Regions from separate parts of the Arthrobacter sp. MDT2-3 genome, predicted to be linked through region 1. Evidence: riboswitches for the same ligand, from Rfam matches in the RefSeq annotation. Region 1 holds a riboswitch; each other region holds the start of a gene.
The links. Region 1 has a riboswitch for S-adenosylmethionine ahead of metX (homoserine O-acetyltransferase MetX). Riboswitches for the same ligand answer to the same signal wherever they lie in the genome.
Positions count from the first base shown of each region.

Region 2: linked by a shared signal. The riboswitch ahead of AC5RUQ_RS14685 (DUF1737 domain-containing protein) and the one ahead of metX (homoserine O-acetyltransferase MetX) in region 1 are both predicted to bind S-adenosylmethionine.
Region 3: linked by a shared signal. The riboswitch ahead of AC5RUQ_RS04740 (cobalamin-independent methionine synthase II family protein) and the one ahead of metX (homoserine O-acetyltransferase MetX) in region 1 are both predicted to bind S-adenosylmethionine.
Region 4: linked by a shared signal. The riboswitch ahead of AC5RUQ_RS06640 (aminotransferase class V-fold PLP-dependent enzyme) and the one ahead of metX (homoserine O-acetyltransferase MetX) in region 1 are both predicted to bind S-adenosylmethionine.

Region 1 covers NZ_JBNHFS010000003.1:161,287-168,315, reverse strand. Annotated here, with positions in the region: gene AC5RUQ_RS10865 (S8 family serine peptidase) at 1-454, opposite strand, end outside; SAM riboswitch class IV at 703-818, shown strand; gene AC5RUQ_RS10860 (bifunctional o-acetylhomoserine/o-acetylserine sulfhydrylase) at 862-2,187, shown strand; SAM riboswitch class IV at 2,283-2,398, shown strand; gene metX (homoserine O-acetyltransferase MetX) at 2,411-3,526, shown strand; gene AC5RUQ_RS10850 (MFS transporter) at 3,707-5,089, shown strand; gene AC5RUQ_RS10845 (alcohol dehydrogenase catalytic domain-containing protein) at 5,193-6,311, shown strand; gene AC5RUQ_RS10840 (LysR family transcriptional regulator) at 6,337-7,029, opposite strand, start outside.
Region 2 covers NZ_JBNHFS010000004.1:413,750-420,778, reverse strand. Annotated here, with positions in the region: gene AC5RUQ_RS14710 (glutamate--cysteine ligase 2) at 1-1,005, shown strand, start outside; gene AC5RUQ_RS14705 (HNH endonuclease signature motif containing protein) at 1,002-2,630, opposite strand; gene AC5RUQ_RS14700 (DUF1905 domain-containing protein) at 2,834-3,136, shown strand; gene AC5RUQ_RS14695 (O-succinylhomoserine sulfhydrylase) at 3,196-4,404, opposite strand; gene AC5RUQ_RS14690 (rhodanese-like domain-containing protein) at 4,405-4,815, opposite strand; gene AC5RUQ_RS14685 (DUF1737 domain-containing protein) at 4,812-5,090, opposite strand; SAM riboswitch class IV at 5,104-5,218, opposite strand; gene opgC (OpgC domain-containing protein) at 5,381-7,029, shown strand, end outside.
Region 3 covers NZ_JBNHFS010000001.1:1,008,097-1,015,125, reverse strand. Annotated here, with positions in the region: gene AC5RUQ_RS04750 (adenylosuccinate synthase) at 1-959, opposite strand, end outside; gene AC5RUQ_RS04745 (M14 family zinc carboxypeptidase) at 1,221-2,282, opposite strand; SAM riboswitch class I at 2,502-2,608, shown strand; gene AC5RUQ_RS04740 (cobalamin-independent methionine synthase II family protein) at 2,620-3,825, shown strand; gene AC5RUQ_RS04735 (uracil-DNA glycosylase family protein) at 4,036-4,668, shown strand; gene AC5RUQ_RS04730 (DUF3151 domain-containing protein) at 4,822-5,244, opposite strand; gene fbaA (class II fructose-bisphosphate aldolase) at 5,245-6,264, opposite strand; gene AC5RUQ_RS04720 (TrmH family RNA methyltransferase) at 6,392-7,029, opposite strand, start outside.
Region 4 covers NZ_JBNHFS010000002.1:213,537-220,565, forward strand. Annotated here, with positions in the region: gene AC5RUQ_RS06620 (DoxX family protein) at 1-136, shown strand, start outside; gene aroA (3-phosphoshikimate 1-carboxyvinyltransferase) at 144-1,535, shown strand; gene rsgA (ribosome small subunit-dependent GTPase A) at 1,519-2,634, shown strand; gene hisN (histidinol-phosphatase) at 2,683-3,495, shown strand; SAM riboswitch class IV at 3,652-3,765, shown strand; gene AC5RUQ_RS06640 (aminotransferase class V-fold PLP-dependent enzyme) at 3,802-5,235, shown strand; gene AC5RUQ_RS06645 (class I SAM-dependent methyltransferase) at 5,346-6,104, shown strand; gene AC5RUQ_RS06650 (metal-dependent transcriptional regulator) at 6,136-6,849, shown strand; gene AC5RUQ_RS06655 (fluoride efflux transporter FluC) at 6,850-7,029, shown strand, end outside.

The DNA.
Region 1 (7,029 bases):
CCACAACGTATACGTTGACACCCTGTCCGGAGGCGGCAGGTGTGTAGGAGCCGGAGAGCGGCAGTGCCTGTTGATCGATCCGGTCGAGGCCCCACGGCGCGTTGCGCTGCACCTCGGATACTGTGACAGCGTGGTCCGGCTCCACCGTTGCGGCCCGGCCCGAGCGGAGCAGGGCGGCAGCCTGCCCCGGGCTGGCTTCGATAGCAGCGCCCTTCACTGCCTTGGTAAAAGTTCTGTTGACGCCAATTCCCTGGGCGCGGAGGGCCGTCACCTCCGCCGCGACGTCCTTGCCCGGAGCGAATTGGACAAGGTAGCGGCCGCTTTCACCCGCAGCAGCGGAAGGAGCGGCGTGCGCTGCGGACGCCAGCCAGGGACCGGCTGCCACCGCGCCTGAGCAGAGGGCGACGGCGGAGAGCAGGACGGTGCGACGTGCCAGGCGAGAGAATTGGGGCAACTGAATGTGGTCCTTTGGGTGGAAGAAGAAAGGCGAGGTGACGTGTTCCCGGCTCAAATCTAACGGGGGATTGGCGGCAAAGGGTCAACCTTCGCTCAATCCTGCGCATCTTCTGCGGAACCTTGGGAAATCAACATGTGCGCCTCCTGGCTCCACCCCGTCAAAAAGTGTCGTCCAGCAACAGGGCGGGAAGTCACAACCGGTCACACTCGTGGCGACGGGCACGTGGAGTTCCTAGACTGGGCCCAGGTTATGAGCGCCAGCGCCAAGCCCCGGCTCGCTGGCCGGCAACCCTCCATCCGCGGTGGGGTGCCCCGGGTGAGGACCTGGCTGTCCGGCAATGGCCGGATGGCAAGCGCGGCCCGCGGTGCTTCGAGCATGCCGGGCCCATGTCAAAGGAGCCTTGAATGTCTAACGGATGGTCTTTCGAAACCCGCCAGATCCACGCAGGACAGGAGCCGGACGCTGCGACGGGTGCCCGTGCCCTCCCCATTTACCAAACCACGTCCTTTGTTTTCCCCAGCGCTGAAAGCGCCGCGAACCGTTTCGCGCTTGCCGAGCTGGCGCCCATCTATACCAGGATCGGCAATCCCACGCAGGAAGCAGTGGAACAGCGGATCGCCAGCCTCGAAGGCGGCCTGGGAGCCCTGCTGCTCAGTTCCGGCCAGGCCGCTGAAACTTTTGCGGTGCTGAATATTGCCGAGTCGGGGGACCACATCGTGGCCAGTCCGAGCCTTTACGGCGGCACCTACAACCTCTTCGCCCACACCCTGAAGAAGTTTGGCATCTCCGTCACGTTTGTGGCGGACCCGGACAACCTGGACCAGTGGCGCGCTGCAGTGCAGCCCAACACCAAGCTGTTCTTCGGCGAGGTTGTCTCCAACCCGCGGCAGGACGTCCTGGACATCGAAGGCGTGTCCCAAGTTGCGCACGAGGCCGGCGTGCCCCTGATTGTGGACAACACCCTCTCCACCCCGTACCTGATCCGGCCGCTGGAATGGGGTGCTGACGTTGTGGTGCACTCGGCCACCAAATACCTGGGCGGCCATGGTTCCGCCATCGCCGGCGTCATCGTGGACTCCGGAAATTTCGACTTCGGCAAGGACCCTGCGAAATTCCCCGGCTTCAACACCCCGGACCCCACCTACAACGGGTTGGTGTATGCCCGCGACCTCGGCGCTGACGGTGCCCTGGGTGCCAACCTGTCATACATTTTGAAAGCCCGGGTGCAGCTGCTGCGCGACCTTGGCTCGGCAGTGTCGCCCTTCAACGCCTTCCTTATCGCCCAGGGACTGGAGACGCTGAGCCTGAGGGTGGAACGTCACGTCGCCAATGCCTTGGACGTTGCCCAATGGCTGGAAACGCGTGACGACGTCGAATCCGTCGCCTACGCCGGGCTGCCGTCCAGCCCCTGGTACGAGCGCGGACGCAAGTACGGACCCAAGGGTACCGGCGCGATCGTGTCGTTCAACCTCGCTGGCGGCGCCGAGGCGGGCAAGCGCTTTGTGGACGCCTTGGAGCTGCACTCCCATGTGGCAAACATCGGTGACGTCCGTTCCCTGGTGATCCATCCGGCGTCGACCACCCACAGCCAGCTCTCGCCGGAGCAGCAGGTGGTTGCCGGCGTGAATCCCGGCCTGGTGCGGCTGTCAGTGGGGATCGAGCACATCGATGACATCCTGGCGGACCTCGAGGCCGGCTTCCGGGCGGCCAAGGAGGCCACTGGCGCCTAGCCGTACCCAGGGCACCAGCGCGGCGGCGGGCCGGGGAAGTCACAACCAGTCACACTCTTGGCGGCAGGCAGGGCCTGTTTCGTACACTCGAACCAGGTCATGAGTGCCAGTGACAGCCCCGGCTTGCTGGCCGGCAACCCTCCTTCCGCGGTGGGGTGCCCCGGGTGAAGACCTGGCCTGCCGGTCATTCGACGGCGGGCAAGCGCGTAGAAGAGGTCTTGCCATGACGGTTACCGTCACCCGTACTACCGTCCCCGAACACGGGATTGTCCGCTATGCCTCCATCGGGGGACTGAAGCTGGAAGCCGGCGGATACCTGCCGGACGTCACCCTGGCCTACGAAACCTGGGGCACACTCAATGAGGACGGCAGCAACGCCGTCCTCATTGAACACGCTCTGACCGGCAGCACCCACGTAACCCGCGGCGACACAGAAGAACCCGGCTGGTGGGAACAACTCGCCGGGCCGGGCGCGCCGGTGGACACCAACCGTTTTTTCGTGGTGTCCATCAACATAGTGGGCGGCTGCTATGGGTCCACGGGGCCGTCGTCGCTTGCTCCGGACGGAACGCCCTGGGGCTCGCGTTTTCCGCTGGTGACCCTGCGGGACAGCACTGTGGCGGAGGCCCGGCTGGCCGACCAGTTGGGGATCGAGAGCTGGTTTGCCGTGCTGGGCGGCTCAATGGGCGGGGCGCGGGCGCTGGAATGGGCTGTCACGTATCCGGAGCGGGTGCGGCGCTGTGCTGTGATTGCCGTGGGCGCCGCAAGTACCGCCGAGCAGATCGCCTTTGCCCAGGCGCAGACCCTCGCCATCCGGCAGGACGCCAACTTCAACGGCGGTGACTACTACAACGGACCCGCTCCCGAGGAAGGCCTGGCCCTGGCCCGGCGCATCGCCCACATCACCTACCGCTCCCCGGTGGAGCTGGACGGACGGTTCGGACGCGCGCCGCAGGCGCCCGAATCGCCGCTTCAGGGCGAGCAGCTGGCAGCCCGCGGGCGCTACCAGGTGGAGAGCTACCTGGATCATCAGGGCACCAAACTGGTCCAGCGCTTCGACGCCAACAGCTACATCGCGATCACCGAGGCGCTGATGAGCCACGACATCTGCCGGGGACGGGGGTCGCTCGCCCAGACCCTGTCCAGTGTCAGTGCGCGCTTTTTTGTCGCCGCCGTGGACTCGGACCGGCTCTACTTTCCCTCCCAGTCACGGGAGCTGGCGCGGGCGCTTCCCGGAGAGGTGGACGTCCACCTCATCGAGGCGCCTATCGGGCACGACGGATTCCTCACCGAGATCGGCCAGCTGGGATCGCAGCTCCGGCAACACCTTTCGGCATAACGCCACAAGCAAAAGCCAGAATATGTGCATAAATGCAGATGGGCTCTGCATGATTCGCCGTTGAGCTGGGCGTGGAGGCAGACCATACTCAATGGGACCCGGTGGTTCGTGGCCAAAATCACCTGTATCCGCCACAGCCTGTCCCAGTGGTGTCGAAGACGACGCCGAAGGAGTTCATAAATGAGTACGGAAAGCTCCGCCGCACGGCGGCCAGAGGAAACCGACGTTAAGGCCTCAGGCCTGAAGAAAGTCGTTACGGCCTCCATGGCCGGCACCGTTGTTGAGTGGTACGAGTTTTTCCTCTATGCCTCCGCCGCCACCCTGGTGTTCGGCAAAATGTTCTTCCCCAATTCAGGGACCGAACTGGACGGCATCATCGCCGCCTTCGTTACCTATGCCGTAGGCTTCGTGGCCCGCCCCATCGGCGGCATCGTCTTTGGCCACTTCGGTGACAAGTTCGGCCGCAAGCAGTTGCTGCAGCTGAGCATCATCCTGGTGGGCGTTGCCACTTTCCTGATGGGCTGCCTGCCTACCTTCGCCCAGATCGGCTACTGGGCTCCGGCCCTCCTGGTGTTCCTGCGCTTCGTGCAGGGCTTCGCCGTCGGCGGTGAATGGGGCGGCGCCGTACTGCTGGTTGCCGAGCACAGCCCCAACAAGTCCCGCGGGTTCTGGTCCAGCTGGCCACAGTCGGCGGTACCGATGGGCAACCTCCTGGCCACCGGCGTGTTGTTCACCCTTTCGGCCACGCTTTCCCAGGAAGCATTCCTTGGCTGGGGCTGGCGCGTCGCTTTCTGGCTCTCTGCCGTCATCGTGATCGTTGGCTACTACATCCGCACCAAAGTCCAGGATGCGCCGATCTTCATTGAAGCCCGCAAGGAAGTCACGGTGGAGAAGAAGGGCTACGGTGTTGCCGAAGTCTTCCGCCGCTACCCGCGCGGCGTCTTTACCGCCATGGGCCTGCGTTTTGCCGAGAACATCCTGTACTACCTGGTGGTGACGTTCTCCATCACCTACCTGAAGATCGTCGTCCAGACCGACACCTCCCGCATCCTCCTGCTCCTGCTCGTGGCGCACTTCATCCACTTCTGCGCCGTCCCGCTCGTCGGCAAGATGTCGGACGCGTTCGGCCGGCGGCCGGTCTACATGGCAGGCGCCATCCTCGGCGGCACCTGGGGCTTCTTCGCCTTTCCCATGATGGACACCGGCAACGACATCGTCATCCTGGCCGCCATCACCATCGGCCTGCTGTTCCACGCGCTGATGTACGCGGGCCAGCCGTCCATCATGGCCGAGATGTTCCCCACCCGGATGCGGTACTCCGGCGTTTCCCTGGGCTATCAGGTGACCTCCATCGTCGCCGGTTCACTGGCACCGATCATCGCCACCTCGCTGCTCAATAGCTTCAAGTCCTCCACTCCGGTGGCGCTGTACCTGCTGGGAGCCTGCATCGTGACCGCCATCGCCGTGTTCTTCCTCAAGGAGACCCGCGGCATCTCGCTCCACGACGTGGACGCAGCCGACGCCCAGGGCACCGCGGACTTGCTCGCTTCCGGCAAGAAATAGTCACTGTCACCACCAGAGCCAAAAAGCACCAACTGCCCGGACCCGCGACCCCGCAGGCCCGGGCAGTTGGGCGTCAGCGCCTTCGACGAAGTCAGGATCTCCCATGAAAGCAGCCGTCCTTTACTCCACCGTCCCGTCCGGCACCAGCTACACCGAAGCGCATCCCCTTCGGGTCGAGGAGCTTGACCGGCCGGAACCCCGCGCAGGTGAGTTGGGCATCACCATCACCTACTCGAGCCTGTGCCACTCGGACCTGTCCGTGGTGGACGGCTCCCGCGTCAGGCCCCTTCCCATGGCACTGGGACATGAAGCTGTTGGGCGGGTTGCCGCGGTGGGTGAAGGTGTCACGGACGTTTCCCCCGGGGACCATGTGGTCCTCGTCTTCGTCCCCAGCTGTGGTGACTGCCGGGCGTGCCGGGCGGGCCGTCCGGCTCTCTGCCACCGCGCAGCGGAAGTCAACGGGTCGGGGGACCTGCTGCATGGTGAGGCCCTGCTGCGGACGCCCGCAGGGGAGCGGATTAACCACCATCTCGGGGTTTCGGCCTTCGCCGATTACGCGGTGGTGGCCAGGGAATCGGTGGTGGTCATCGACGACGACGTCCCCGACACTGTTGCGGCAATGTTCGGTTGCGCCGTGCTCACCGGGATGGGAGCTGTCCTCAACACGGCGGCCGTCCAGCAAGGCCAGTCCGTCGCTGTCTTCGGACTCGGCGCCGTGGGGCTTTCGGCCGTCATGGCCGCGGCGCTCGCTGGTGCCTCCTCCGTGATTGCCATCGATCCGAACGCCGGCAAGCACGGCCTCGCCCGGAAGTGCGGGGCAACCGCCGTGGGGACACCGGACGAGGCTCCCCGCCTGATCCAGGAGGCCTCCGGTGACGGCGTGGACACCGCCATCGAAGCTGTGGGGTCAGCCCGGGTCATCGCATCGTGCCTCGAGCGCGTGACGCGTGGCGGCGCCGTGGTCTCTGTGGGGCTGCCGCACCCGACGGCGGAACTGACGGTGCCCGCGCTCCAGTTCGCCGGGGCGGGCAAACGGCTGCTGGGCTCGTATATGGGCGACGCCGTTCCGGGCCGCGACATCCCCCTGTACCTTGGGTACTGGCGGGAGGGCAGGCTTCCCGTTGAGCTGCTGCACACCGACACCCGGCCCCTTGATGAAATCAACGAAGGCCTCGATGCGCTGGCCGCAGGGCAAGTTGTGAGACGGCTCTTCCAAGCCTGAAGAAACGGCACCTGACGGGCAAAATCTAGGCAGCCAGCAAGTCCTGGCGTTCGGCAACTTCTTCCTTCAGCGCAGCGATCACGGCCTGCACCCGGGCGGACCGCAGCGATTCGGGCCGGGCCACGGCCCAGATGGGCACCTGGCGCTGGAAGGCGTCGGGGAGCACCGGAACGAACTCCGGATTCCGCGCCACCATAAAGTTTGGAAGCAAACCGATGCCCGCGCCGCGGCGCACCGCCTCCACCTGGGCAAAGATGCTCGTCGCCTGGAAGCTGGACTTCGGCATGGGCAGCTGCGAGGACCGGTGGCCCAGTTCGGCAACCTGGAGTGCCGACTCAACGTAAGAGACGAAGCCGTGCTGTCCCACGCCGTCGGGCGTTTCCGGCAGGCCCCGCTTGGCGGCGTAGGCCGGGCTGGCGTAGAGCCGGAGGAAGTAGTTGGTCAGGAAGATGGCCTGCGCGTTGCTCACGTCAGTGCGGCCCACCACCACTTCCAGGTCCACGCCCGAGCGGTTCTGGCTGACCTTGCGCGTGGCACTGAGCATCTCCACATTCAGCATGGGGTGCCGCTGCTGGAGGCGGACCAGTGCAGGGGTAACGAATTCGGCGCCGAAACCGTCGGAGGTGCTGAGGCGCACCATTCCGGACAGAGCGTCCCGGTCCTGGCCCGTAACGGCAGCCAACGACCCCAGCGTTTCTTCGATCGTTTCCGCCGCGGC
Region 2 (7,029 bases), on a different contig from region 1:
TGCCTGGAGTACGGTGTGCTGCTTGACCAGATCCGAGCGGGGCGGGCACTCGCTGACACGGCTGCCAGGAAGCATAATGCGCGGGTGGCGGCGCTGGCCACGTCGCCCCTTGGGCTGGCGAGCCACACCACCCCTGATCCACGCTATGCCCGGATGCTGGAGCGCTTTGGCCTGACGGCCCAGGAGCAGCTGACCTGCGGCTTCCACGTCCATACCTTTATTGAGTCACCCGACGAGGGTGTGGCTGTGCTGGACCGGATTCGTGACAAGCTTGCCGTCCTCACGGCAATGAGCGCGAACTCACCGTTCTGGAACGGGCTTCAAACGGGGTTTGAAAGCTACCGCACCCAAGCGTGGAACCGCTGGCCCACAGCGGGACCCGCTGGTATTTATGGGACGTATTCCGCGTACCGGAGGGTGGTCACCCGCCTTCTTGACAGCGGAGTGATGCTGGACGAAGGAATGCTCTACTTCGACGCCCGCCTGTCCCGGAACCACCCCACTGTCGAGGTCCGCGTTGCAGATGTCTGCCTCCGGGCCGAGGATGCTGCACTTCTTGCCGTTCTTGTCAGGGCTCTGGTGGAGACTGCGAGCCGTGAGTGGCACGAGGGGGTTGAGCCCGCCCCGGTACCCACCGTACTTTTGCGGATGGCTTCCTGGCAGGCCAGCAGCGGCGGACTCAGCGGGGAACTCCTGGATTTCGGTACTTTCCGGCCCGCGCAGGCTGCCGATGTGGTGCGTTCCCTGGTGGACTACCTTGCACCGGTATTGCAGGAGCAGGGTGAACTCGCCCTGGCCCGTCAAGGCGTGGAGGACATCATTGCTCGCGGGACGGGGGCAGCTGAACAGCGCTGCATCCGCGACAGGGCTTTGGCCGCGTCAGCCCCGGAGGACCTGGGCTTTGGTGCAGTGGTCAAGCATGCGGTGGATGTAACGATGCGCGGCTCCGTCAATCTTTCTGCTGGGGACGGGTCCCCGGAGCTGCTGCGCGTCCGCCAGTCTTAGCGGGCAGAGGTAGCCGTATCCAACCAGAGGTGCCAGTCCGGAAACGGGTCCTGGGGCAGTTCGTCTTCAGAAGGGCCGGGGTCCTCGGGCACATCAAAATCTGGCAGTTCAGGATCTTCCGGCGGGTCCGGGTCTTCCTGGCGGTCCAGGTTTTCGGGCAGGGCAAAGTACCCAGGCACGTATAGGTCCGAGGGCTCCGAGTCGGCCTGAACGGAGGCATCCCAAAGTTCCTCAATCCATTTCGGCCAGTGGGGTGGTTCCCAGTTCTGGTGTTCGCTTTTGTAGTGCCGGCCGGTGGGTGAGGTCCAGCCGGGTGGTTCGGTTGTGGTGGCTGGTGTTGGTTTCCAGCCGCTGGTGTGGCGGAGTTTGTGGTGTTTGGGGCAGGGCTGGCCCAGGTTCGATATTCCGGTGGTGCCGCCTTGGTGCCAGGCGAGGAGGTGGTCTGCTTCGTTGTCCAGGGAGTTGTTGCTGCAGCCCGGGAACGGGCATTTACCGTCCCGCAGCCGCAGCCAGTTCCGCATCGCCTTGGTCAGCCGGTAGCTGGTCCGGCCGATCTCCAACGGTGCCCCGTCCCGGGGGTCCACCAGCACCCGGTAAAAGGAGTCCGCTCCGTTGGCGACGAGGTTCCGTGCCATCGAGGCGGGGATCGGGCCGTGCCCGTCCAGCGTCGCCGGCTCGTCAGTCAGGCCCAGCAGGGAGAACACGGGAACGGTGACCAGCACCTGCGCCCGGGGTGCGGGGATCTCGGTGGTGGTGCCGCCCAGAAGCCAGCCTGCAGCGACATCGGCCCGGAGCTGGGTGAGGGTGCGGGTTTCGTCCGGTCCCTGCATCCCCCGGGAAACGGTGGTGAGCCGGTCCCAAATGGCGGACGCCTGGTCCGCGGGCAGACACGCGGCGACCCAACCCATCCCGTCACCATCAAGCCAGTACTCGACCCGCCGGTCCGCCACACTCCGAGCGTGCCGCTGCTCCAGGCTCTCCGGGTGGTGGCGTTCCCGCCAGGCCCGGGCCTTGGCTTTGAACCGGTACGCCGGCATCTCCCCGACCGTGGCGGCTGCTCCCGGTTTCGGCGTGTCCGGGTCCAGGAAGTGCGCCTCCAACGCAGCCGCGCCTTCACGGTCTAGGCTCGCGGTCTGGTCCACCATGGTCCGGGCGTGCGCCCAGGAAATCGTCCCGGCCTGCAAAGCAGCCAGGGTCCGGGGCAGGGAAGTGGTGAGGGCATGGGAGTCGGCGATCAGGGCACCGGCGGCCCGGTCACCGATTGCCAGCACACACCCCACCTCCGCGGCCAGGCTCCGCTCCTGCGCCGTCGCCCCATACGGCGAGGCGGCTGGAGCGTTCAGCGCTTTCGTGGCCACAGCGAAGACCGCGACCGCCTGTGCCTTCAGGGCTGCCAGTTTCGCTTCTGACCGTGCCACCGCGGCCAGGACATCCAAAGCCCCGTCAACAATCCGCTGCAACGGATCATCATCAAAACCCGCCGCAGCGTACGGGCCGACCGCGGCGTCAAGTTCACCAGCGCCACCGGAAGCAGCGACATCACCGCCAGCCAGCGCCGCAGCAAGCGCAGCGACTGCAGCCACAACAGCTTCCTCCGCCTGTGCCACTGCCGCGTTCGTTTCCATACCCCCATCATGGCGAGGGGGTCTGACAAAACAGGGCCTAAAAGTCCTCCTGCTGGAAAAGAAACTAAAAAAACTTTTCAGCCTGCAGTTCAATCCCCCGGCACGCCTGATGCTCGCTTCAGCGGCGCGAACAGCAGGGCAACAAGACAGGAAAAATCAGCAACGGTGGTGCCCCGGCAAGGGGGGCATGCCATACTCGGCGCGTGACGGCGTCGTACTCCTTCAAAGCTGAGCTGTGGCTTTACCCGGGCGAAGCAGGGTGGCATTTTTTGACGCTCCCGGCAAAAGTCGCGGATGACATCCACGAACAAAGCGCCGGCGCCAGCAAGGCATTCGGATCCGTCAGGGTGACCGCGGAGATTGCCGGGCACTCCTGGCAGACCTCGCTGTTTGCGGACCAGAAAGCCGGTTCCTACCTCTTGCCCGTGAAGAAGGCCATCAGGGACAAAGCCCGGATTAGGGAAGGCGACGAAGTGGCCGTCCAGCTCTCCTTCGAAGAGGTCTGATAGAGCCCCGCCCACATAACCGCGCCGGTGCCGGAGCCCGGCCCCACAGTCAGGTACCTCTAGATCTGCTTGAGCGCCTGTTCCAGGTCGCCAATTAGATCGTCCACGTCCTCCAGGCCCACCGAAAGCCGCACCACGCCGTCGCTCAAGCCAATGGCTGCCCGCCCCTCCGGACCCATCGCACGGTGGGTAGTAGTGGCCGGGTGCGTGATGAGGGACTTGGCATCCCCGAGGTTGTTGGAGATGTCGATGATGCGCAAACCGTCCAGCAGCGCAAAGGCGGCCTCCTTGCCCGAGCGGCCGCCCGTCGTCGCAAGCTCCAGGGTGAGAACCGTGCCGCCGGCGCTCATCTGCTTTGCCGCCAGTTCGTACTGCGGGTGAGACTTCAGGAGCGGGTACTTCACCCAGCTCACGGCGGGCTGCTGCTCCAGCCACTCGGCCAGCCGCAGGGCGGACGCGGATGAATGGTTGACGCGCAGGGCCATGGTCTCAAGGCCCTTGGTGAGCACCCAAGCGTTGAAGGCGGACAAGGACGGGCCGGTGTGGCGCATCAGCTGCTTCACCGGCCCCTCGATAAATTCCTTGGTGCCCAGGACGGCGCCACCCAGGACTCGTCCCTGGCCATCGATGTGCTTCGTGCCGGAGTAGACGATGACGTCGGCACCTAGCTGCCCGCAGCGCTGCAGCAGGGGAGTCGCAAAGACATTGTCGACGACGACGGTGGCGCCTGCCGCGTGCGCGAGGTCGCTGACCGCGGCGATGTCGACGATTTCCTGCATGGGATTGGAAGGCGACTCAAAGAAGACGGCAGTGGTGGGCTGGGACAGGGCGTCGCGCCACTGTTCCAGGTCAGGACCGTCCACGAACACCGTCTCCACACCCCACCGCGGCAGGATCTCGTTCAGGATCACAAAGCAGGAGCCAAACAGCGAGCGGGCGGCCACAACGCGGTCGCCGGCGGCCAGCAACGCACCCAGGGCGGTAAAGACGGCAGACATGCCGGACGCCGTCGCGAAGCACGCCTCGGTTCCCTCAAGGAGGCGGAGGCGTTCCTGGAAAGTGGCCACCGAGGGGTTGCCGTAGCGGGAGTACACAAAGCGCTCATCCTCGCCCGTGAAGGCGCGCTCGGCAGCGGCGGCGGATTCGTACACGAACCCGGAGTTCAGGAATACAGCCTCGCTGGTTTCCTGGAAGTTGGTGCGGTCCAGTCCGCCGCGCACGGCCTGGGTGTCGGGGCTCCAGCCGGCAGCGTCTTCGTTGAAGGTCACTTAGTTCTTTCCAAGGTTGGTGGGCAGTCCCCGGTTCTTCCAGCCGTTGACAGTGCGTTCGCCGTAACGGTCCGGCTCGCCTTCAAAGCCTTCCAGCACGTTGTAGGAGGTGAAACCGGCCTGGGTGGCGGCAATGGCGGCCGCGATGGAACGCTGCCCGGAGCGGCACAGGAATACCAGTTCGGTAGACGGATCCTCAGGCGCCTGCTGGGCCAGGGAGCTAATGAAATCAGGGTTGGGAATGCCGCCCGGGAACGTCCACTGGATGAACAGCGGATCGTTGTCGGTGGCCTTGGTGTCAGGGATGCCGATGTGGGCCCATTCGCCCTCAGTGCGGACATCCACCAGGATGGCTCCCTGCTCCAGCTTTTCCCACGCCTCCTGGGGCGTCAGGTCTCCGGCGTAGCTCATGCGTGGCCCTCACCGTCGAACTCGAGGTCTTCGCCTGCGGATTCGAGGTTATCCACTGCGGTGGCGACGGCGGCATCAGCCGAAGCGATGGCCGCCGGCAGGACCAGGGCCTGGGCAACGATGACGCTGCTGCCGTTGAACGTTGCCGCCGGGCTGCCGTGCAGCACGTAGCCCTCGGCCAAGGCGGTGGAAATCCGTTCACAGAAAGACCTGTCATCCGGACCGGTGACAAGCCGGTACGACAGTCTCTCTTCAGGGGCAGGTGCGTCGGACACGACGGATCTCCTTCTCTCACGCTTGCAACTCGAATCGGTCGATATGCCGAGTATTCACCTGAGGCACCCCGCCGCGAAAGGAGGGTTGCCGACCGGCCAGTCAGGGCTTGGCGCCGGTACTCATTACTCCCCAGAAACGTAACACTTGGCGCGCAGGGGCGCACCGCCGCCGTCGTCATGTTCCGTAACTGAACGGGGCGCGGTGCAGCAGGCGGCGATTTCCGCCACACCGGAGGAACCGACGGCGGCGGCATCACCGCAGGTGGGCCCCCTTTTCCGGCCTTTGGCGGATGCGCCGCCAGATAAAGTTTCATACGGGGCAGCCCCCATCATCAGAACCAGCACCGGGGGTCCACATCAGCACGCTAACTGCCGCGCCACAGCACCCTGCCGGCCCTTACCGGGTACGCCGGCTGCGCGTAGTTGGGGCGCTCCTTGCCACACTGCTGGTTGCCCTCGTGGCAGTGGTGTTGCCTGCAGGGTCAGCCCAGGCCGCGCGGAGTTTTCCTGAAGAGGGAAAGCCGCTGCTGGGCGCCGTCCTTGAATGGGGTGAGGACTCCGCCGCCGGTTTCGCCGACCGGCTGGGTGCTTCGCCGGCTATTTTTGGCCACGACATAGCGTTTCCCTACCGCTCATCAGAGCAAAACGACATCGAGGGATTCCTGGAACAGTCCTCCCGGCAGGGTGCCCACGCGATGCTCACAGTGAAGCCCACGATGCCGCTGGACCAGATCGACGCCGCGGCTGCGAGGCCCTTCGCCGAAAGGGTGCTGGAGCTTGCGTCCAGTTTCAAAGGACAGCTGCTGGTCCGGTTCGCCCCGGACATGAACGCAAGCTGGGTTGAGTGGGGCCAGCAGCCGGCTGCCTACCGGGGGGCATTCAAGGCTGTGACAGCGGCGTTCCGGGAGGTCGACGGCGGTGGGGGCGTTGTGATGGTCTGGGAACCGTACCTGGGCACGGATTATCCGTTCGACCGGAACCGGAACGCGCCCGCACAGGGAAGTGATGGGTTCGCGCTGCTTGATACCAACGGCGACGGCGCCTGGAACGGCTCGGACGCAGCTTACGGACCCTACTATCCCGGGGACGATGCGGTGGATTGGGTTGGCCTGACCGCCTTCCACGACGACACCGCCGGTGGTGCTGCCGTCAACACAGTTCCCCGCGCCGGCCAACTGCGGGAAATGCTCACGGCCTCCGGCGGTGAAAACTTCTACGCCAGCTATGCAGAGGGAAGGGACAAGCCGTTCCTCCTGCACACCTCCGCGTTCTACAGCCCGGCCTCCGGCGGCGCATCCGAAGCGGCCATCAAGGCCGCTTGGTGGGACCAGGTGGTGGGGACGGCCACCGCTGCCGGGTTCCGCATGACAGGCGCGGTGGTGTGGGACGAGCGGACCAGTACGCGGGACACCGGAGTGGCAAGCATCGACTGGCGGCTCACCGGAAACCCGGGCATCGCCAACGCCGCCCTGGGCACATTGGAAGCGTCCCCCATCGTCGCAGGCCCGGTCACCGAGGTCAGCTCCGGCAGCAGCACGTACGTCCGGGCAAACACCCTTACGGGGGCCGTTGCCGGGACCGTGGGCGCGGCGCTCCTCATCCTCCTGGTTGCCCTGTGGCAGATTCCCCGCCGGGTCAATGCCGCTACGGCATGGGGATATTCAGACCCGTCCAGCAGGGATGCGCGCGTGGATATGCTGCGCGGCCTGGCCATTGTCTTTGTTGTGGTCAACCACTTGGGCATGACCTCGCTGTTCCAGCTGCTCACGCAGGAGGCGGTGGGCTTTGTTTCGGGTGCCGAGCTGTTCGTCCTCTTCTCCGGACTGGTGGTCGGCATGGTGTACGGGCCCAGGGCCAAGGATGACTTCGGAACGGTGGTTGAACTAACCTCCCGGCGGGCCGGCAAGCTTTACCTGACGGCACTGATAGTCCTCATTGG
Region 3 (7,029 bases), on a different contig from region 1:
ACGCGTGAGGCGTGGCGGGCCAGGACGGCGTCATACCATCCGCAGCGGCGCGGCCGGCCGGTGTTGACGCCGAATTCACCGCCGGTTTTCTGCAGGTAGACGCCCATCTCGTCGAAAAGCTCCGTGGGAAACGGGCCGGCGCCAACGCGTGTGGTGTACGCCTTGATAATGCCGATGGAGCGGGAGATGCGGGTTGGCCCGATGCCCGACCCCACGGAGGCTCCGCCGGCCGTGGGGTTGGAGGAGGTGACGAACGGGTAGGTTCCGTGGTCCACGTCCAGGAAAGTCGCCTGGCCGCCTTCCATCAGGACCACCTTGCCCTCGTCCAGGGCAGAGTTGAGGACCAGGGTGCTGTCGATGACCAGCGGGCGGAGCCGGTCGGCGAAGGACAGGAAGTACTCCACGATCTCATCCACGAGCACGCCGCGGCGGTTGTAGACCTTGACCAGGAGTTCATTCTTCTGGCGCAGCGAACCTTCCACCTTCTGGCGGAGGATTGACTCGTCAAACACGTCCTGGACCCGGATGCCCAGGCGGGCCACCTTGTCCATGTAGGCGGGGCCGATGCCACGGCCCGTGGTCCCGATGGCGCGGCTGCCAAGGAAGCGCTCCGTCACTTTGTCCAGCACCTGGTGGTAGGGAGCAACAAGGTGTGCGTTCGCAGAGACGCGAAGCTTTGAAGTGTCGGCGCCGCGGGCCTGGAGGCCTTCGATCTCCTGGAACAGCGCCTCGAGGTTAACAACGCAGCCGTTGCCGATGATGGGTACCGCGTTGGGGCTGAGGATGCCTGCCGGAAGCAGCTTGAGTTCGTATTTTTCACCGCCTACGACGACGGTGTGCCCGGCGTTGTTGCCGCCGTTGGGCTTGACGACGTAGTCAACGCGGCCGCCCAGCAGGTCGGTCGCCTTGCCTTTTCCTTCGTCGCCCCACTGGGCTCCTACGATCACAATTGCTGGCATGGGATCCTCCCCCATTCGTTCGGGCTGCCCGTGCCATGCCACAACGTGGCGGCCTGGTGCAGCGCCGTTCATGAGAATGCCCCGAATGGACCGGCCTTCGCTGGTCCGCGGGCGGCACAGCGACGCAAGAGTTCCGGGGCTCTTACCACCCAAGTTTAGCCGATGAGGGACTTTGTCCACTCGTTGGGCCGCCGCGGTCCTTCTTGCAGGGTAAAGGAATCCTGCGCGGCAAAGGACCGCGGCGGGCTGTCAGCGGTGACGCTACTCGTCGTCAGCTTCCTCGCCGGGGCGGGAGGTCTGGGTGGCGAGGCTGTCCCAGAAGGAGGTGTCGGCGTCGGCAATTGATCCATCAGCGATTGCTGCGGCGGTTGCGGTGAGGGTGGTGACCGTTTGCTTGATCAGGTATCCGTTGCTACGGAGCCCCAGGGCGTAGCCGTCCAGATAGTGGTCGGACATGCCACGCATCTCAAACAGCAGCGTAGCGATCCCGTATTCCACGGCAATGCCGTTGCGGCTGATCGTTTCGGCGCTGCCGCCGACGTACTTGCCGAGGTGGCCCCAACCGGTGGAGTCAACGTTATCGAAGACGACGGCGCCCAACTGCTTGGACTTTTCAACAACTGCGGGATCGGCGTTCGGCGTGGTGGGGTACAAGATGGACCCGGAAACCAGCTTGCCGTCGCGTTCGCTGCGGGTGCCCTGGTGGTGCAGATCGATCATGTAATCGATCCGGTACTTGCGCATCACGTTATTGTGCAGCGCCTGCGTTTCCGGCTGGACCTTGGCTACGTGGTCGCGGTTGAGGTCCACTTCTTCGGCGTTGTACCGCGTCATGTTGCGGTCACCCTTGGCCAGGTAGTCGTCCAGGGGGAAGTTCACGTCCCCCATGGCGCCGTCCGCATTAAGCATGGGAACGATCAGGATGTTCGCGCCGCCGAGAATGTCTGCGGACTTGCCGGTGCCCAGGTGCTTGACGAATTCCAGCGCGCCCTCGGTGGTTAGCTGCTCGTTGCCGTGCTGCTGCGTCAGGTAAAGGATGGTGGGCTTGGCCGGGTCCGACATGTACTTGACCAGGTGTATGTCCCGGCCCTTCACGGTCTGGCCGATGACCTCCAGCTCCATGGCGCCCTGGCGGGCGTCCTGGTCCTTGAGGAAGGAGACCATCTGCTCGTAGGTGGCAAGCTTCGATGTGGTGATCTGGCCGTTGCCGTCATAGTTGGGGCCTTCGCCCACGGCCATCGCCGGTGCCGGCGCGGCTACTGCTGCCAGTGCCAGGGCTCCGGAAACTGCCAGGGTCCTGAAGGTTGCCAGGGTTTTTCTCACGGTGCGGTACCTCTTTCGAGTGCATTAGGTGCGTCCAGCCCGCCATGTCCCCCATCGCGGGCTGTGACAAAAGACAACCAACCTCGACAAAGGCTGTCAATGAGGTGACACCAATCTGCAGCCAGTTATTACGTTCTGAAAGCTCCGGCCCTCGTGTCCCCGCCGACACAATCCGAAAGCGGATTTGCTCCCGGGCGTACCGGTGCATTTAAGTGAGAGTGCCCATCCGGAGCGGCCGAGAGACCTGGATCGATGACGCCGCAGCAACCCCACAGAGTGCAGGTACGTCCTGCCTGCGAAGGTGCTACTGCCAGGACCGATGGAAAGGAAATCCAGCATGTCCCTGAACACAGACCACATCCGCGTCACCCACGCCGGATCGTTGCCGCGTACCCCTGAGCTGATCGCCGCCAACGCCGCCCGCGAAGAGAAACCTTCCGATGTCGGGGGCTTCAACGAACTCCTTACCGCTTCCGTGGTGGACCTGGTCCAGCGCCAGCAGGGCCTCGGCATCGACATCCCCAACGACGGCGAATACGGGCACGCGATGTCCGCCGCTGTGGACTATGGCGCATGGTGGTCCTATTCCTTCGCACGCATGGGCGGGCTGGAACTGGACAACGACGCCAAGTGGGCGGTTGAACCGAAGGAATCCACCCCGGGCAACGTACAGCTCACCGGCTTCATCCATCGCCGCGACCGCACCCACTTTGCAGAGGCCTACAACGATCCCACCAGCGGCATCTTCACCGGTGGCCCCAAGCCCTTCCCCAAGGTCACTGGACCGCTCGTCTACACGGGCCAGGACGCCGTCGCCTCCGACATTGCAAACCTGAAAGCAGGCCTGGCCGCCGCCGGTCTGAAGGAAGGGTTTGTTGCCGCACTCTCCCCCGGGAGCGCCTCACGCATCACCAACGAGTACTACGCCACGGAGGAGGAATACATCTACGCCTGCGCCGACGCGCTCCGTGAAGAGTACAAGGCCATCATCGACGCCGGCCTGATCCTCCAGATCGACGATCCCTCCATCGCCGAGAACTGGGACCAGATCAGCCCCGAGCCGAGTGTGGCCGACTACCTGAAGTTCACCCAAATCCGCGTGGAAGCCCTGAACTACGCCCTCCGCGGCCTTCCCGAGGAGCAGGTTCGGTTCCACCTCTGCTGGGGCTCCTGGCACGGCCCGCACACCACCGACCTTCCCCTTGCGGACCTGGTGGACACGATGCTGCAGATCAACGCCGGCGGCTACTCCTTCGAGGCTGCCAACGTCCGCCACGAGCACGAGTGGCGCGTTTGGGAGGAGACCAAGCTCCCCGAGGGCAAGGTCATCATCCCGGGTATCGTCTCGCACGCCACCAATGTGGTGGAGCACCCGGACCTGGTGGCAGACAGGATCGTACGGTTCGCAGACGTTGTGGGCCGGGAGAACGTCATCGCCTCCACCGACTGCGGCCTGGGCGGCAGGGTCCACCCGCAGATCGCCTTCGCCAAGCTGGAAGCCTTGGGCGAGGGTGCGCGCCGGGCCACCAAGCGGCTCTGGTAGCCCGGAACAGAAAACGCAAACCGCCGGTTCCGTGCCCCGCTTGGATTGGGTGCGCGGGACCGGCGTTTCGTTTCGCAGGGCTTGCTAAACTGGTAAAGGCCGACCAGGAATCGGTCCGCCCCATTTCAACCACTTCGGATTTGCTGCGCCATTGTGCGCCCATTTTCGCGGTGGCAGCAACACCAATCCCCGCAGGAGACCCAGCACTACATGACAGCCCTGGCACCCGAATCTTTCCATGATCAGCTTCTGAACCGCCGCTACGAACCGAACGTTGCAGCCGTCAACGAACTGTGCGATTCCCTGCAGGGGACCAAGCCGGGCACCATTGTGCCCTACGTGGACCCCATGCACGACGTCGACGAGTGCCGCATCATCAGCCTGTACTCGAACATCGGCGAGGCCGACCCGTCCGGATTCATCACCGCCGGCGACCACGACGCCGCCACCCGGATGCTGGGGATCCAGTGGAAGCTGGGGCTGCGGCCGGAGTTCGTTATGCCGTGGAACGTCCATCCCTGGCACGTCGCCGGGGAGGCCAACGGGAAGTTCACGCCGGACCAGATTTCCGCGGGCCTCAAGCCGCTGCTGAAGTTCCTGGCATTGGTTCCGCGTGCCTCGGTGATCGTGGCCCACGGCACGGAGGCCAACCGCCTGGCGAACCTGCTGCTGAAGACTGAGGTGCCGCTGCTCTGGCGTCGCGGACTGAAGACCTACAAGGTGCGCTCCCTCAGCGGCCGCGCGTTCGCCGGCTCGCCCGCCCGCCAGGAGGAGTACCTCGAGGACATGCGCGTGGCCTACGCCGACGCGATGGCGCGGACGGGCCTGCAAAAAGCCAGCTAATCCCCCCAAACCTGTGAGTTTTTGTCCAGATATGCAGGCCAAAACAGCGTTTTGAGCTGCGTATCTGGACAAAAACTCCTGCACGTACGACGACGGCCGGTCACCTTTCCAAAGAAGGTGACCGGCCGTCGTCGTTCTTTACCGCAACGCGTATTACTCGCCTTCGATGGCTGCTTTCGCCGTGGGGTCCGAGTCGTTCAGGAACTTCTCGATCCGTTCCGGCTCCTCCGCCTCGCCAATGGCCGCAGCAGCCCGCCCCAGCGAGTACAGCGCCCGCAGGAAGCCGCGGTTGGGCTCATGCTCCCACGGGATCGGGCCGACGCCGCGCCAGCCGTTGCGCCGCAGCGAGTCCAGCCCACGGTGGTAGCCCACGCGTGAGTAAGCGTAGGAATCGATGGTGCGTCCCTCGGCCCAGGCCTCTTCAGCCAAGACGGCCCACAACAACGAGGAAGTGGGGTGCTTCTCCACCAGGTCCAGGGCTTCCTGGCCGGCTTCCAGCTGCTGGTAGACCTCCGTCTCGGCAGGCAGGAGCGTGGGTTCCGGGCCCATCAGGTTCTTGCGGAACTCGTCCGACATCTAGAAGGTCTTTCCGGCCGAACCGAGCTGCTTGGTCGCCTCCACCACGCGGGCTGCCAGGCCGGCTTCGGCCGAAGCACCCCAGACGCGGGGATCGTAGGTCTTCTTGTTGCCCACTTCGCCGTCGACCTTCAGGACACCGTCATAGTTGCGGAACATGTGGTCCGCTACCGGACGCGTGTAGGCGTACTGGGTGTCGGTGTCGATGTTCATCTTGATGGTGCCGTAGGAAACGGCGTCGGCAATTTCCTGGTCAGAGGAGCCGGAACCGCCGTGGAACACGAGGTCGAACGGGCTGTCCTTGCCGATCTTGGCGCCCACCTGTGCCTGGATGTCCTTGAGGATCTCCGGGCGGAGCTTAACGCCGCCGGGCTTGTAGACGCCGTGGACGTTGCCGAAGGTCAGTGCCGTGATGTAGCGGCCGTTCTCGCCGGCGCCCAATGCCTCAATGGTGGCCAGGGCATCCTCGACCGTGGTGTAGAGCTTTTCATTGATCTCGTTCTCGACGCCGTCTTCTTCGCCGCCCACGGTGCCGATCTCGACCTCAAGGATCATCTTCGCGGCAGCGGTGCGCTCGAGCAGCTCGCGGGCGATGCGCAGGTTTTCCTGCAGGGTCTCGGCGGAGCCGTCCCACATGTGGGAGTTGAACAGCGGGTTGCGGCCGGCCTTGACCTCAGCCTCGGAAGCTGCGAGCAGGGGCAGCACAAAACCGTCCAGCTTGTCCTTGGGGCAGTGGTCAGTGTGCAGCGCGATGTTGACGTTGTAGTTCTTGGCAACTTCGCGGGCGAAAGCGGCGAAGCCCAGGGAACCGGCAACCATGTCCTTGGTGGAGGCGCCGGACCAGTAGGCCGCACCGCCGGTGGAGACCTGGACGATGCCGTCGGACTCAGCTTCGGCGAAGCCGCGGAGGGCTGCGTTCAGCGTCTGCGAGGACGTGACGTTCACGGCCGGGAATGCGAAGCCGCCCGCCTTTGCGCGGTCGATCATCTCGGAGTAGATCTCTGGGGTTGCAATGGGCATGCTGACTCCTATGCTGAGGTTCGTCTGTGGGCTGGTAACCCTGGAGTACCGCTTACGGCTAGCACCATCCTAGTCATTACCGCGCTGGGAGTGCTGTGGGTTACGCCCGGACCCTGGCCCTGCCCCGCTACACGTGCTGGTTGAACACGTGCCGGCGTACCCAGGCGTGCATGGCAATTGCGGCCGCCGAGGCCGCGTTGATGGACCTGGTGGAACCGAACTGCTCGATGGACAAGGTGGCGAGGGCGGCCTCGTGGACCTCAGGGGTCAGCCCGGGCCCTTCCTGGCCAAACACCAGCACGCAGTCCTTGGGCAGTTCATAGGTCTCCAAAGGAACGGAGTCCGGGAAGATGTCGATCCCGATGATCGCCAGCCCCTCCCCCTGCGCCCAGGCCACGAAATCCTCCACGGTGGGATGGTGGCGGACGTGCTGGTAACGGTCGGTGACCATGGCGCCCCGGCGGTTCCACCGCCGTCGTCCGATGATGTGCACCTCCTTGGCGAGGAAGGCATTCGCGGTGCGCACCACCGTGCCGATGTTGAGGTCGTGCTGCCAGTTTTCGATGGCGACGTGGAAGTTGTGCCGCCGTGAGTCCAGCTCCGCCACGATCGCGTCATGCTTCCAGTAGCGGTACTTGTCCAGCACATTGCGGCGGTCGCCGTCCGCCAGGAGGTCAGGGTCCCAATGGTCGCCTTCCGGCAGCTCGCCTTCCCAAGGTCCGACGCCGACTTCCGGCTTTTCGCCCGGCGCCTCCGGGTGTTCCG
Region 4 (7,029 bases), on a different contig from region 1:
CGCAGAGCACCTTGCTGCCGACGCGCGGAAGGGTGCCGCCCACCTTGCCGCGGATGCCAGGAAGACCACCAACCAGAAGCTCTCCAAGGCCGACAAGGTGGTCCGCCGCGCCGTTGAACAGGCCACGGGGGCATAAGCAGGACATGACCGCCGCGCCCTCCACTGCCCAGGACAACTCCGGAACGTCCCTCCCCCACTGGCCCGCACCCTTCGCCTCCCGCCCGGTGGATGCCACCATCACGGTGCCCGGTTCAAAGTCGCTGACCAACCGGTACCTCGTCCTTGCCGCCCTGGCCAACGGCCCGTCGCGCCTGCGCGCACCGCTGCACTCCAGGGATTCCGCACTGATGGTTGACGCGCTCCGGCAGTTGGGCGCCACCATCACCGAGGTGCCGGGGGACGGGGCGTTCGGGCCGGATCTGGAGGTGGTGCCGCTGCCGGCCGATGCCGCATCGGCCTCCACGAGGATCGACTGCGGCCTTGCCGGGACGGTGATGCGGTTCGTTCCGCCGCTGGCGGCGCTGCGCAACGGTGCCAGCTTGTTCGACGGCGACCCGCATGCCCGGAAGCGGCCCATGGGAACCATCATCGAAGCGCTCAAGGCCCTGGGAGTGGCCGTTTCCGCGGAAGGCGGCGGCACACCGTCGTCGCTGCCGTTTGCAGTGGAGGGCACCGGAGAAGTTCGCGGCGGACACCTGGTCATCGATGCCAGCGCCTCCTCACAGTTCGTTTCTGCCCTTCTCCTCGTGGGGGCACGGTTCACCGAGGGCCTGCACCTTGAGCATGTAGGAAAACCTGTACCAAGCCTGGACCACATCAATATGACCGTCGCTGTCCTGCGGGGGGCCGGGGTTGTTGTTGACGATTCGGTTCCCAACCACTGGCTTGTTGCCCCTGGGCCCATCCAAGCCTTCGACCAGCGGATTGAGCAGGACCTGTCCAACGCCGGCCCGTTCCTTGCCGCGGCCCTGGCTTCCGGCGGTACGGTGCGGATTCCCGGCTGGCCCGAACAGACACAGCAGGTGGGAGATCTCTGGCGGAGCATTCTTGCCGAGATGGGCGCAGAGGTTACCCTGCGCGACGGCGTCCTGACCGTAACCGGCGGAGCGGAGATCAAGGGCGGGGATTTCGCGGACACGAGTGAGTTGGCGCCGACGGTCGCCGCGTTATGTGCCCTGGCCAGCGGCCCCTCCCGGCTCAGCGGTATTGCCCACCTGCGCGGGCACGAAACCGACAGGCTGGCTGCACTGGTCACCGAGATCAACCGCCTTGGCGGAGATGCCGAGGAAACCAGCGACGGCCTGGTGATCCGGCCCGCCAAGCTGCACGCCGGCGTCGTCCACAGTTACGCCGACCACCGCATGGCCACTGCCGGAGCCATCCTGGGCCTGGCGGTGGAGGGCGTGCAGGTGGAGGACATCGCCACGACTGCCAAAACTATGCCGGACTTTCCCCGGTTGTGGGCAGGCATGCTTGCCCAGGCAGCCTCGTCCAACACCGGCACGGAAGGTTCAACCGGTGGCGCGGAGCACTGATTCCTGGGATGAATCGGATGTCCGAATCCGCCCCAGCAAGAAGGGCTCGCGCCCTCGCACCAAAGACCGGCCCAGCCATGACGACGCCGTCACGGGACGCATTATCACCGTTGACCGCGGCAGGTATACGGCTGTGGTGGGTGAGGACTCCGGCAACGAACGCGTAGTCATTGCAGCGAGGGCGCGGGAGCTGCGCCGCAACCCGGTGGTGGCGGGTGATTTCGTATCCCTCGTAGGCGATGTCTCGGGCGAACCGGACACCCTGGCCCGGTTGGTCAAGATCCAGGACCGCAGGACCCTCCTGCGCCGCAGCGCGGACGACACCGATCCCGTGGAACGCGCAGTCGTGGCCAACGCGGACCAGCTCGTAGTTGTCGTGGCGGCCGCCAACCCCGAGCCCCGCACCGGCTTCATCGACCGCGCCCTGGTGGCGGCGTACGACGCCGGGATTGAGCCGATCCTGTTGGTCACCAAGGCGGATGTCAAGGATCCAGCGGAGCTGTTGTCCAATTACACCCACCTCGACTTCCCCGTGATCATTAGCCGGACGGCCGATTCCACCGCATCTGGGATCGATGCCCGCTCGGACGACGGACTGTCCGCACGCCTGGACAGTGGGGCTGTCGCGGAACTCCGCGGCTATCTGGATGGAAAAGTGACAGTCATGCTGGGGCATTCGGGCGTTGGCAAGTCGACCATGGTGAACGCGCTGACCGGTGCGGAGCGTGCCACCGGCGGGGTTAATGCGGTGACGGGTCGGGGCCGCCACACGTCCTCGTCGGCGCTGGCCCTGAGGCTGGCGGACGCACCCGCCGGCAGCTGGATCATCGACACCCCGGGCATCCGTTCCTTCGGCCTGGCGCACGTGGACCCGGACCGGATCCTGCGCTCCTTCCCGGACCTCTCCCCCGGCATCGAGGACTGCGAACGCGGCTGCAAACACACCGCCACGGCAGTGAACTGCGGGCTGGACGCCTGGGTGGGCGGCGGGCATGCCGGCGCCACCGGAGAAGCCCGGCTGGCATCCCTGCGGCGCCTCCTGGGCACCGACCCGCGGCTGGAGGCGCAGGAGGCGAAGGAACTGGGCAGCGTCAACTGACGGTGCCGATCTCCCAGCAGAACCGCGCGCAGACGGTAGTTTGGTACCATGATCCAACCCGCTTCAAGCTATAACGATGACCTGCGCCTGGCGCACGTCCTGGCAGACTCCGTGGATGACCAGACCATGAGCCGCTTCAAGGCCCAGGACCTCCAGGTGGAGACCAAGCCTGACCTGACGCCGGTCACCGACGCGGACAAGGCGGCAGAAGAAGCCATCCGCGGCCAGTTGTCCCGCTCCCGTCCGCGTGATGCAGTGCTCGGTGAAGAGTTCGGCAGCACCGGCCACGGGTCCCGCCGCTGGATCATCGACCCCATTGACGGCACCAAGAACTTCGTCCGCGGCGTCCCCGTCTGGGCCACCCTGATCGCCCTGGTGGATGAAGGCGAGCCCGTTGTTGGAGTGGTGAGTGCTCCCGCCCTGGGCAAGCGCTGGTGGGCGGCCAAGGGCATGGGCGCCTACATGGGACGGTCGCTGGCTGCTGCCACCCGGCTCCGCGTCTCGAATGTCGCCAACCTTTCGGACGCTTCGTTGTCCTACTCCAGCCTGGGCGGGTGGAAGGAACGTGGCAATCTGGACAACTTCCTGGGCCTCACCGAGGACGTGTGGCGGACCCGGGCCTTCGGCGATTTCTGGTCCTACTGCCTGGTGGCCGAGGGCGCGGTGGACATCGCTTGCGAACCCGAACTCAACCTTTACGACATGGCGGCACTCGTGCCGATTGTGGTCGAAGCGGGTGGCCGGTTTACCTCGCTGGAAGGGGAGGACGGGCCGTTTGGCGGCAACGCGCTGGCCACGAACTCCATCCTGCACTCCGAGGTACTCCGCAGGTTGAACCCTGACCTGGACGATCTCCTCTAGGCACCTTCACCGAACAATCAGCGGCGGGCGGCTCCTAAAGGAGGCGCCCGCCGTCGTTTCTTCGGCCAAAGCAGCACTTTTCGGCAGGCGTAACAAAGCGCTTAACATTTGAGCCGGCTTCAAACCTTCCTGCCCCATGTCCTACGCTCTTAACCAGGTCACGAGTGCCAGCGCGAAACCCCGGTTTGCTGGCCGGCAACCCTCCAACCGCGGTGGGGTGCCCCGGGTGACGACCAGGCCGGTCCGGAACGGATGCGGCAAGCGCGGATTCCCGGAGCAGGGGGTCCTTTTCGAAGTGAGGTCTCTGTGACAACTGCCACCGTCTCCCCCAACGCCGCCGCCCAGCCCATCCAGGCTGAAGCCGCTGCCCTCTTTGATGCCCGCCGCGCTGTCGCCGGCCGCCCCCTTGCTGCCGTCACAGGTGCGGAAATCCAGGCGCCCCTCATCTCCGGCGGGCACGTCCGCTATGCAAACCTCGACTATGGTGCCTCGGCTCCCGCCCTCTCCGTAGTCTCGGCCTACCTCAACGAGATCCTGCCCTTCTACGCGAGCGTCCACCGTGGCGCCGGCTACGCGTCCCAGATCAGCACGTCCGTTTACGAGAACGCACGCAGCATTGTTCGGGACTTCGTGGGCGGCCGCCCTGACGACTCGGTGATTTTCACCCGCAACACCACCGATTCCCTCAACCTGCTGGCCGGTTGCCTGCCCGCGACGAACGGACGTCCGGACGGCGACGTCCTGTACCTGGACATCGAACACCACGCGAACCTGCTGCCGTGGCAGGGTGTCCCCCACCGGAGCATCGTTGCCGCTGACACCATCGCCGGGACCATCGAGTCCGTCCGCGCTGAACTGGAGCAGGGCGGGGTGAGCCTGCTCGCCGTCACCGGCGCCTCCAACGTCACCGGTGAAATTCTTCCCATTCGGGCCCTCGCCGCGCTCGCCCACGAATACGGCGCACGGATTGTGGTTGACGCGGCCCAGCTTGCGCCGCACCGCCGCGTGAACATCGCCGCGGACGGCGTCGACTACCTCGCCTTCTCCGGCCACAAGCTCTACGCACCGTTCGGTACCGGTGTGCTGGTGGGCCGCGCCGACTGGCTGGACGCCGGAACGCCCCACCTCGCAGGCGGCGGCGCCGTCAAGGAAGCCAGGCTCGACGGCGTCAGCTGGGCCACCGGCCCTGCCCGCCATGAGGGCGGCTCGCCCAACGTCCTTGGCGCAGCAACGCTGGCCCGCGCCACACAGGTGATCGCCGGCCTGGACCAGGAACAGTGGCACGCCCACGAATCGGCCATCCGCTCCTTCCTGGTGGAAGGCCTGCAGAAAATTGACGGCGTGACCGTGCACCAGATCTTCAAGGACACCAACCCGGATACGGACACCATCGGCGTGGTCAACTTCTCCGTGGAAGGCTACGACGCCGGTCTCGTGGCCGCCTACCTGTCCGCGGAACATGGCGTAGGCCTGCGGGACGGCCGCTTTTGCGCGCACCCGCTGCTGAAGCGGCTCGGGCTTCCTTCCGGTTCCCTCCGGGCCAGCTTCGGCGTCGGCTCACGCCTTGAGGATGCAGAACGGCTCCTTGCCGGCATCGACTCGCTGCGCCGAAACGGCCTGGGGTGGGACTACGTCGTCGACGCGGGGCGCTGGGTTCCCGCCAACGACGCGCGCACGTATCCGCACTGGGCACCGAACACTCCGGGGACCGCCGGGGCCGCCCCCTGCATCGACGACTGAACACTGTTGCCGTCCGCTGCTGGCACTGACTCTGCTTACTGATCTTGCCTCAACGTCGGGTGCGGTAAATTCGAAGGATACCCAAGGGCATCGGACGAAGGAGGCCACGCGTGGTACGGGGTGGCCCCAGGCTTGATCACGGACGGCGGCGGGAGCTCGGCCAGAGCTTCCAGGACGGCGGCCGGCATTACCAGCAGGTCCGTCCGGGCTACCCGGAAGAATCAGCCCGCTGGCTGGTGCCCCCGGGCGCCCGCGAGGCGCTCGATGCCGGTGCCGGCACCGGCAAGTTCACCGAACTGCTGCTGGACATGGGCCTGGCCGTCACGGCCGTGGACCCCTCTGCCGACATGCTCGAGCAGTTACGGGCGCACTATCCCGCTGCCACGGCAATCCAGGCCACCGCGGAGGCAACGGGCCTGCCCGACGCAGCTTTCGACGTCGTAAGCGTTGCCCAGGCATGGCACTGGTGCGACGCCCTGGGCGCAAGTACCGAACTGGCACGCATCCTCCGCCCGCACGGGACGCTGGGCCTGATCTGGAACCAGTTGGACACCTCTGTCCCCTGGGTCCACCGGCTCTCCCGGATCATGCACGCAGGGGATGTGTACAAGCCGGACTTCCGGCCGCTCGTGGGACCAGAGTTCCGGGGGCTTGAGGGCCACGTCACCCACTGGCAGGACCGCGTCAGCACCACGGACCTGGTGGAGCTCACAAAGTCCAGAAGCTACTATCTGCGCGCCGGCGAAAGCACCCGCGCCAAGGTGTTGGCCAACCTGGACTGGTACCTCCACGACCACCTGGGCCACAGCCTGGAAGAGGAGCTCGAACTGCCGTACCTGACGCTTACCTGGCGGGCCTTCAAGGCATGACGGAGAACAGGCAACGGGTAGGCTTGGAGCTGTGAAGACCAGCGCGCCCTCCTCCTCCATTGAGGATTACGTCAAGGTCATCTACTCCTTCACGGAATGGCAGGACAAGGCCATCACGTCCTCCCAGCTTGCGCAGCGCCTTGGCGTCGCCAACTCCTCGGTCTCGGAAATGGTCCGCAAGCTGAAGGACCAAGGCCTCGTTGACCATAAGCCCTACAGCGCCATCACGCTGACGGACGCCGGCGTCCGGCTGGCCCTTTCCATGGTGCGGCGCCACCGCCTGATCGAGACTTACCTTGTCCAGCAGCTGGGCTACAGCTGGGACGAGGTCCATGACGAAGCCGAGCTGCTGGAGCACGCCGTCTCGGACACCTTCATTGAGCGGGTTGCGGCCAAACTCGGGAACCCGCAGCGGGATCCGCACGGTGACCCCATTCCCACTGCCGACGGGAAAGTGCTGATGCCGCGCGCCCACCTGATGGGTGCGCTGGACCAGGGGCACACCGGCAGGATCACCCGGATCAGCGATGAGAACCCGGATTTGCTCCGTTATCTTTCCGCCGAGGAGATAGACCTCGACGCCGAGGTGGAGGTTGTGGGCCGCAAGCCGTTCGGCGGCGCCCTGGTGGTGCGGATCAGGAACTCGGGCAGGACCAGGGACTACGACCTGGCCGACGAAATCACGTCCGCCCTGTGGGTGCACAGCGACCGTCCCCACCCGGGCTGCCTGCTGGGAGACAGCTGAATGAACCCTGCCGGCATGCCGGCGGGCCGCGCCTGGATCGCTGTCGCCGCCGGAGGCCTCGTCGGCACTGAACTGCGGTATGGACTTGGGCTGGCTTTTCCCGATCTTCCCGGTGCGGTCCCTTGGGCCACGCTGGTGATCAACGTTGGCGGCAGCTTCGTCCTGGCAGCGTTGACCACG